Actinokineospora alba: one gene and its partner. The protein of the gene in region 1 interacts with the protein of each later gene in a pairwise test. Links are inferred from orthologs where the notes say so. Each region holds a gene or a part of one and is shown in the gene's direction. Other genes may lie near its edges. The genes, in order: uvrA and uvrB.

What was found.
Region 2: the proteins of uvrA (region 1) and uvrB interact in binary tests that used the Escherichia coli proteins (3 or more experiments, as listed by UniProt). The link is inferred for Actinokineospora alba from one-to-one orthologs.

Annotation. Positions count from the first base shown.
Region 1 is NZ_SNXU01000001.1:4,827,873-4,831,475, forward strand. What follows is about bases 97-3,467. They hold uvrA (excinuclease ABC subunit UvrA), read left to right. Parts: upstream 97-414; coding sequence 415-3,267; downstream 3,268-3,467. Other genes in these bases: C8E96_RS22255 (maleylpyruvate isomerase family mycothiol-dependent enzyme), read right to left, coding at 97-164; C8E96_RS22265 (hypothetical protein), read left to right, coding at 3,355-3,467. In the rest of the region: more of C8E96_RS22255, read right to left, coding at 1-96; more of C8E96_RS22265, read left to right, coding at 3,468-3,558; C8E96_RS22270 (YcaO-like family protein), read left to right, coding at 3,596-3,603. UniProt on the Escherichia coli protein: The UvrABC repair system catalyzes the recognition and processing of DNA lesions. UvrA is an ATPase and a DNA-binding protein. A damage recognition complex composed of 2 UvrA and 2 UvrB subunits scans DNA for abnormalities.
Region 2 is NZ_SNXU01000001.1:4,709,740-4,712,958, forward strand. What follows is about bases 135-3,121. They hold uvrB (excinuclease ABC subunit UvrB), read left to right. Parts: upstream 135-541; coding sequence 542-2,701; downstream 2,702-3,121. Other genes in these bases: C8E96_RS21740 (TetR/AcrR family transcriptional regulator), read left to right, coding at 135-510; C8E96_RS21750 (LLM class flavin-dependent oxidoreductase), read left to right, coding at 2,824-3,121. Outside these bases: more of C8E96_RS21740, read left to right, coding at 1-134; more of C8E96_RS21750, read left to right, coding at 3,122-3,219. UniProt on the Escherichia coli protein: The UvrABC repair system catalyzes the recognition and processing of DNA lesions. A damage recognition complex composed of 2 UvrA and 2 UvrB subunits scans DNA for abnormalities.

The DNA of each region.
Region 1 (3,603 bases):
TGCCCGCGGGTCCACCCCGGCAGCAGGCTGGGCCGGGTGAAGTCGGTCTCGGCGAATCTCTCGACCACCCCGGTCAGGACGGCCGTGGCCTCGCGCACGGCGGCCAGCGTGGCCGCGGTGGTCGTGCCGTTCATGGTGCTCGCGGACGTGTTCGACCCAGTCATGAGGACCCCGACATGCTTGGCGTGAACGGAGCGAAAGGTGCTCCCGTGGACCAGCCTAGGCGAGTGACGTTACCCGTGGGTACCGCTCCGCGGGTGCATCGCCGCGACCGGTCCGCGAGAATTGTCGGTGCCCGGCTTTAGCATGGGTGCCGGCCACCAGTGGCCACTCAACCCGCAGCGTGCGATCCCATCCCCGGATGCCGCGCTGCCCGAGTTCTGCCCAGTTCAGAGCACTACCGAAGGGATCTCAGTGGCCGACCGCCTCGTCGTTCGCGGCGCCCGGGAGCACAACCTGCGCGGCGTCGACATCGACCTGCCCAGGGACAGCCTGATCGTGTTCACCGGACTGTCGGGCTCCGGCAAGTCCAGCCTCGCGTTCGACACGATCTTCGCCGAGGGGCAGCGCCGGTACGTCGAGTCGCTGTCGGCCTACGCGCGGCAGTTCCTCGGGCAGATGGACAAGCCGGACGTCGACTTCATCGAGGGACTCTCGCCCGCGGTCTCGATCGACCAGAAGTCGACCAGCCGCAACCCGCGTTCCACGGTCGGCACGATCACCGAGGTCTACGACTACCTGCGTCTGCTCTACGCGCGCGCGGGCAAGCCGCACTGCCCCACCTGCGGCGAGGCGATCAGCAGGCAGACCCCGCAGCAGATCGTCGACCAGGTCCTGGCGATGGAGTCCGGCCTGAAGTTCCAGGTGCTCGCGCCCGTCATCCGCGGCCGCAAGGGCGAGTACATAGACCTGTTCTCCCAGCTGCAGACGCAGGGCTACTCGCGCGCGCTGGTCGACGGCAAGGTCTACCCGCTCACCGAGCCGCCGAAGCTCAAGAAGCAGGAGAAGCACGACATCGCGGTGATCGTCGACCGCCTCTCGGTGAAAGCCTCGTCCAAGCAGCGCCTCACCGACTCGGTGGAGACCGCGCTGCGGCTGGCCGACGGGCTCGTCGAGCTGGAGTTCGTCGATCTTCCCGAGCATGACCCGGGCCGCATCCGGGGTTTCTCCGAGCACTTGGCCTGCCCGAACGGCCACCCGCTCGGCGTCGAGGACCTGGAACCGCGCTCGTTCTCCTTCAACTCGCCGTACGGCGCGTGCCCGGTGTGCACGGGCATCGGCATCAAGAAGGAGGTCGACCCGGAGCTGGTCGTCCCCGACGACGAGCTCTCCCTCGGCGACGGCGCGATCGCGCCCTGGGCGGGCGGTCAGACCGCGGAGTACTTCATCCGGCTGCTCACCGCTCTGGGTGACTCGATCGGGTTCCGAATGGACACCCCGTGGCGGCGGCTGCCGGCGAAGGCGCAGAAGGCGGTCCTGCACGGCACCGACGACCAGGTGCACGTCCGCTACAAGAACCGGTACGGACGCGAGCGGTCGTACTACGCCGCGTACGAGGGCGTGATCCCGTTCCTCGAGCGGCGCCAGGAGCAGACCGACTCGGAGTACATGCGGGAGAAGTACGAGGGCTACATGCGGGAGGTGCCCTGCCCGTCGTGTCAGGGTTCCCGGCTCAAGCCCGAGATCCTCGCGGTGACGCTGCACCACGGCGAGTACGGCGACCGTTCGATCGCCGACATCTCGGCGATGTCGATCAATGAATGCTCGGCGTTCCTCGACGGCCTCAAGCTCGGCAAGCGCGAGACGATGATCGCGGGCGCGGTGCTCAAGGAAATCCAGGCGCGCCTGCGGTTCCTGCTCGACGTCGGCCTCGACTACCTCTCCCTTGACCGCGCGTCCGGCACCTTGTCCGGCGGCGAGGCGCAGCGCATCCGCCTGGCCACGCAGATCGGGTCCGGGCTCGTCGGTGTGCTCTACGTGCTCGACGAGCCGTCGATCGGCCTGCACCAGCGCGACAACCACCGGCTCATGACAACCCTGATCCGCCTTCGCGACCTGGGCAACACGCTGATCGTCGTCGAGCACGACGAGGACACCATCCGCCAGTCCGACTGGATCGTCGACATCGGCCCGGGCGCGGGGGAGCACGGCGGCCGCGTCGTGCACAGCGGCACGTTCAAGGACCTGTTGAAGAACAAGGAATCCCTCACCGGCGCCTACCTCGCAGGCCGCAGCGCCATCCCGATGCCGTTGGTGCGCCGGACCGTCGACAAGAAGCGCCAGCTGACGGTCGTCGGCGCGCGCGAGCACAACCTCCGTGGCATCGACGTGTCGTTCCCGCTGGGCTGCCTGGTCTCGGTCACGGGCGTGTCCGGTTCGGGCAAGTCCACTTTGGTCAACGACATCCTCGCGACCGTGCTGGCCAACAAGCTCAACGGCGCGCGCCAGGTCCCCGGGCGGCACACGCGGGTGCGCGGGCTCGACCAGGTCGACAAGCTCGTGCAGGTCGACCAGTCGCCGATCGGCCGCACCCCGCGGTCCAACGCCGCGACCTACACCGGCGTGTTCGACCACGTCCGCAAGCTGTTCGCCTCCACCACGGAGGCGAAGGTCCGCGGCTACCAGCCGGGACGATTCTCGTTCAACGTCAAGGGCGGCCGCTGCGAGGCGTGCGCGGGCGACGGCACGATCAAGATCGAGATGAACTTCCTGCCGGACGTCTACGTGCCGTGCGAGGTCTGCAAGGGCGCGCGCTACAACCGCGAGACCCTTGAAGTCCACTACAAGGGCAAGACGATCGCCGAAGTCCTCGACATGCCGATCGAGGAGGCCGCGGCGTTCTTCGAGCCGATCAAGGCGATCCACCGGCACCTGGCCACCCTGGTCGACGTCGGCCTCGGCTACGTCCGGCTCGGCCAGCCCGCGCCGACCCTGTCCGGGGGTGAGGCGCAGCGCGTCAAGCTCGCCAGCGAACTGCAGAAGCGGTCCACCGGCAAGACCGTCTACATCCTCGACGAGCCCACCACCGGCCTGCACTTCGAGGACATCCGCAAGCTGCTCGGGGTGATCAACGGCTTGGTGGACAAGGGAAACACCGTGATCGTCATCGAGCACAACCTCGACGTGATCAAGACCTCGGACTGGATCGTCGACATGGGTCCGGAGGGCGGCTCGGGCGGCGGCACGGTCGTCGCGGAGGGCACACCGGAGGACGTGGTCAAGGTCGAGGGCAGTTACACCGGGGAGTTCCTTGCGCACGTGATGTGACCTGCAAAGATCCCGGGTGGATGATGTATTTCTCGACCGGTTGCGGACTCCTACCTCATGACCGAGGTACGCAACCAGGAGGCAGCCATGCAAGACACCCGGGAACTCGTCGCGAGGGTGGCCACACCGTCGCGAGCCACCGCCGCGCCCCAGGCGCTGCGCGGGGGCGGCGACGAGGAACTGCGGTTCTGGGAGGTCCTCAAGGGGATCACCGCGCCCGCCGAGTTCACCCTGGTGACCCATGGCCGCCCTCGACACGCCTTGGACTTGGGGGCGGTGCGTGCGGGCTGACCAGGCCACCAGCCGCGAGACCACCACGCTGACCCGGGTGCGACA
Region 2 (3,219 bases), 120 kb from region 1 along the record:
CAGCGCGGGGTCGCCGACACCTCGCTGCGCGACGTCGTCGAACACAGCGGGGTCTCGCGGGGGTCGATCTACCACCACTTCCCAGGCGGCAAGGAGGAACTCGCCCTCGCGGCCACCGAGCGTGGCGGCGACTTCATCGGGAACCTGCTGGAGCGGCTGCTGGCCGACGTCGACGGCGATCGCGCGATCGCCGCGTTCGTCGACTACTGGACCTCGGCCCTGACCAAGGCCGACTTCGTCGACGGCTGCCCGATCGGCGCGGCCGCTCTCTCCTCCGACGAGACGGCGTCGGCCCGCGACGCGGCGGGTCGCGCGTTCGCGCGATGGGAGACGCTCCTGGCCGACGCGATAGCCCGCCGCGGCGTCCCGACCGCCCGCGCGGCGTCGCTGGCCACGTTGGCGATCGCGAGCATCGAGGGGGCGCTGCTGATGTGCCGGGCGCGACGCGACACGGAGCCCCTGACCAGGGTGGGCACCGAGCTGAGGGCCCTGCTCAGTCCGTCCGACTGAGATTGTCGGTGGGGCCGCGTACTGTCGGGTTGTGGCTTTTCCGACCGAGCACCCAGTCCTCGCGCACTCCGAACACCGACCCGTCGGCGACATCCCCCGTGCCGACGGGAAGTTCCGCATGGTCGCGGATTACCAGCCCGCGGGCGACCAGCCCGCCGCCATCGAGGAGCTGGAGAAGCGGATCAAGGCGGGCGAGCAGGACATCGTGCTGCTCGGCGCCACCGGCACCGGCAAGTCGGCGACGGCCGCCTGGCTCATCGAGCGGGTGCAGCGGCCGACGCTGGTGATGGCGCCGAACAAGACACTCGCCGCCCAGTTGGCCAACGAGCTGCGCGAGTTCTTCCCGGACAACGCGGTCGAGTACTTCGTCAGCTACTACGACTACTACCAGCCCGAGGCGTACATCCCGCAGACGGACACCTACATCGAGAAGGACTCGTCGGTCAACGACGACGTCGAGCGGCTGCGCCACTCCGCGACGATGAGCCTGCTCTCGCGGCGCGACGTCATCGTGGTCGCCTCGGTGTCCTGCATCTACGGCCTCGGCACTCCGCAGTCCTACCTCGACCGCTCGGTCGGGCTCAACGTCGGCGGCGAGGTCGAGCGCGATGTGCTGCTCCGCGCGCTGGTCGACATCCAGTACGCCCGCAACGACATCGCCTTCGCCCGCGGCACGTTCCGCGTGCGCGGCGACACGGTGGAGATCATCCCGGCGTACGAGGAGCTGGCGATCCGCGTCGAGTTCTTCGGCGACGAGATCGACAAGCTCTACTATCTGCACCCGCTGACCGGCGACATCGTCCGCGAGGTCGACGAACTGCGGATCTTCCCCGCCACCCACTACGTCGCGGGCCCCGAGCGCATGGAACGCGCGATCGGCGCCATCGAGGCGGAGCTGGAGGAGCGCCTCGCGACCCTGGAGCGCCAGGGCAAGCTGCTGGAGGCGCAGCGGCTGCGGATGCGCACGGCGTACGACGTCGAGATGATGCGCCAGGTCGGGTTCTGCTCCGGCATCGAGAACTACTCCCGGCACATCGACGGCCGCGGCGCGGGCACCGCCCCCGCGACCCTGATCGACTACTTCCCCGACGACTTCCTGCTGGTCATCGACGAGTCCCATGTGACCGTGCCGCAGATCGGCGGCATGTACGAGGGCGACATGTCCCGCAAGCGCAACCTGGTCGAGCACGGCTTCCGGCTGCCCAGCGCCGTCGACAACCGGCCGCTGACCTGGGAGGAGTTCGCCGAGCGGATCGGGCAGACGGTGTATCTCTCGGCCACCCCCGGCCCGTACGAGATGGGCCAGGCGGGCGGCGAGTTCGTCGAGCAGGTCATCCGCCCGACCGGCCTGATCGACCCCGAGGTCATCATCAAGCCGACCGAGGGGCAGATCGACGACCTGGTCCACGAGATCCGCGAACGCGCCGAGCGCGACGAGCGGGTGCTGGTGACCACGCTGACCAAGAAGATGTCCGAGGACCTCACGGACTACCTGCTGGAACTGGGCATCCGGGTGCGCTACCTGCACTCCGAGGTCGACACCCTGCGCCGCATCGAGCTGCTCCGGCAGCTCAGGCTCGGCGACTACGACGTCCTGGTCGGCATCAACCTGCTGCGTGAGGGCCTCGACCTCCCGGAGGTCTCGCTGGTCGCGATCCTCGACGCGGACAAGGAAGGCTTCCTCCGCAGCGGAACCTCGCTGATCCAGACCATCGGCCGCGCCGCCCGAAACGTCTCCGGCCAGGTCCACATGTATGCCGACCGGATCACCGACTCGATGCAGCACGCCATCGACGAGACGAACCGCAGGCGCGCCAAGCAGATCGCGTACAACACCGAGCGCGGCCTCGACCCGCAGCCGCTCCGCAAGAAGATCAACGACATCCTCGACCGCGTCCTCAACGAGGCCACCGACGACGACTCGGTTCCCGTGGGCGGCTCGGGCCGCAACACCTCTCGCGGCAAGCGGGCGGCGGGGGAGCCCGGCAACGCCCGAAGCGCCGGGATCGTCGGCGGTAAGGACGTCAAGTCCATGCCGCGCGCGGAACTGGCGGACTTGGTGCAGCAGCTGACAGACCAGATGATGAACGCGGCCCGCGACCTCCAGTTCGAACTGGCGGCCCGCCTGCGCGACGAGATCCACGACCTGAAGCGCGAACTGCGGGGGATGGACGCGGCCGGGATCAAGTAGCCAACGGTCCGCCCGGCGAGATGGCGTCGGGATCGCGGTGACCTGGCCGCCGGCATCAGTGCGGGAATAGGTCTGCCCCACCTCTTGTTTGAGAGTTCAACTACTAACAGGGGAGTGGGGCAATGGGTCACGAGATCCTGGGCACGCGGCAGGAGCCGACGTTCGGGCTGGACACCTTCGGCGACCTGGAGATCGGCGCCGACGGTGAGCTGGTGAGCCAGGCGGAGGCGATCCGACAGGTGGTGGCCGAGGGAGTGCTGGCCGACCAGGTCGGTGTGAACTATTTCGGCGTCGGCGAGCACCACCGGGCCGAGATGGCGGTGTCCTCACCCGACGTCGTGCTGGCCGCGATCGCGGGCCAGACCGAACGCATCCGGCTCGGCACCGGCGTGACCGTGCTGAGCTCGGACGACCCGGTCCGGGTCTACGAGCGGTTCGCCACGCTGGACGCCGTGTCCCGTGGCCGCGCGGAGGTCACGTTGGGCCGCGGGTCGTTCACCGAGTCGTTCCCGCTGTTC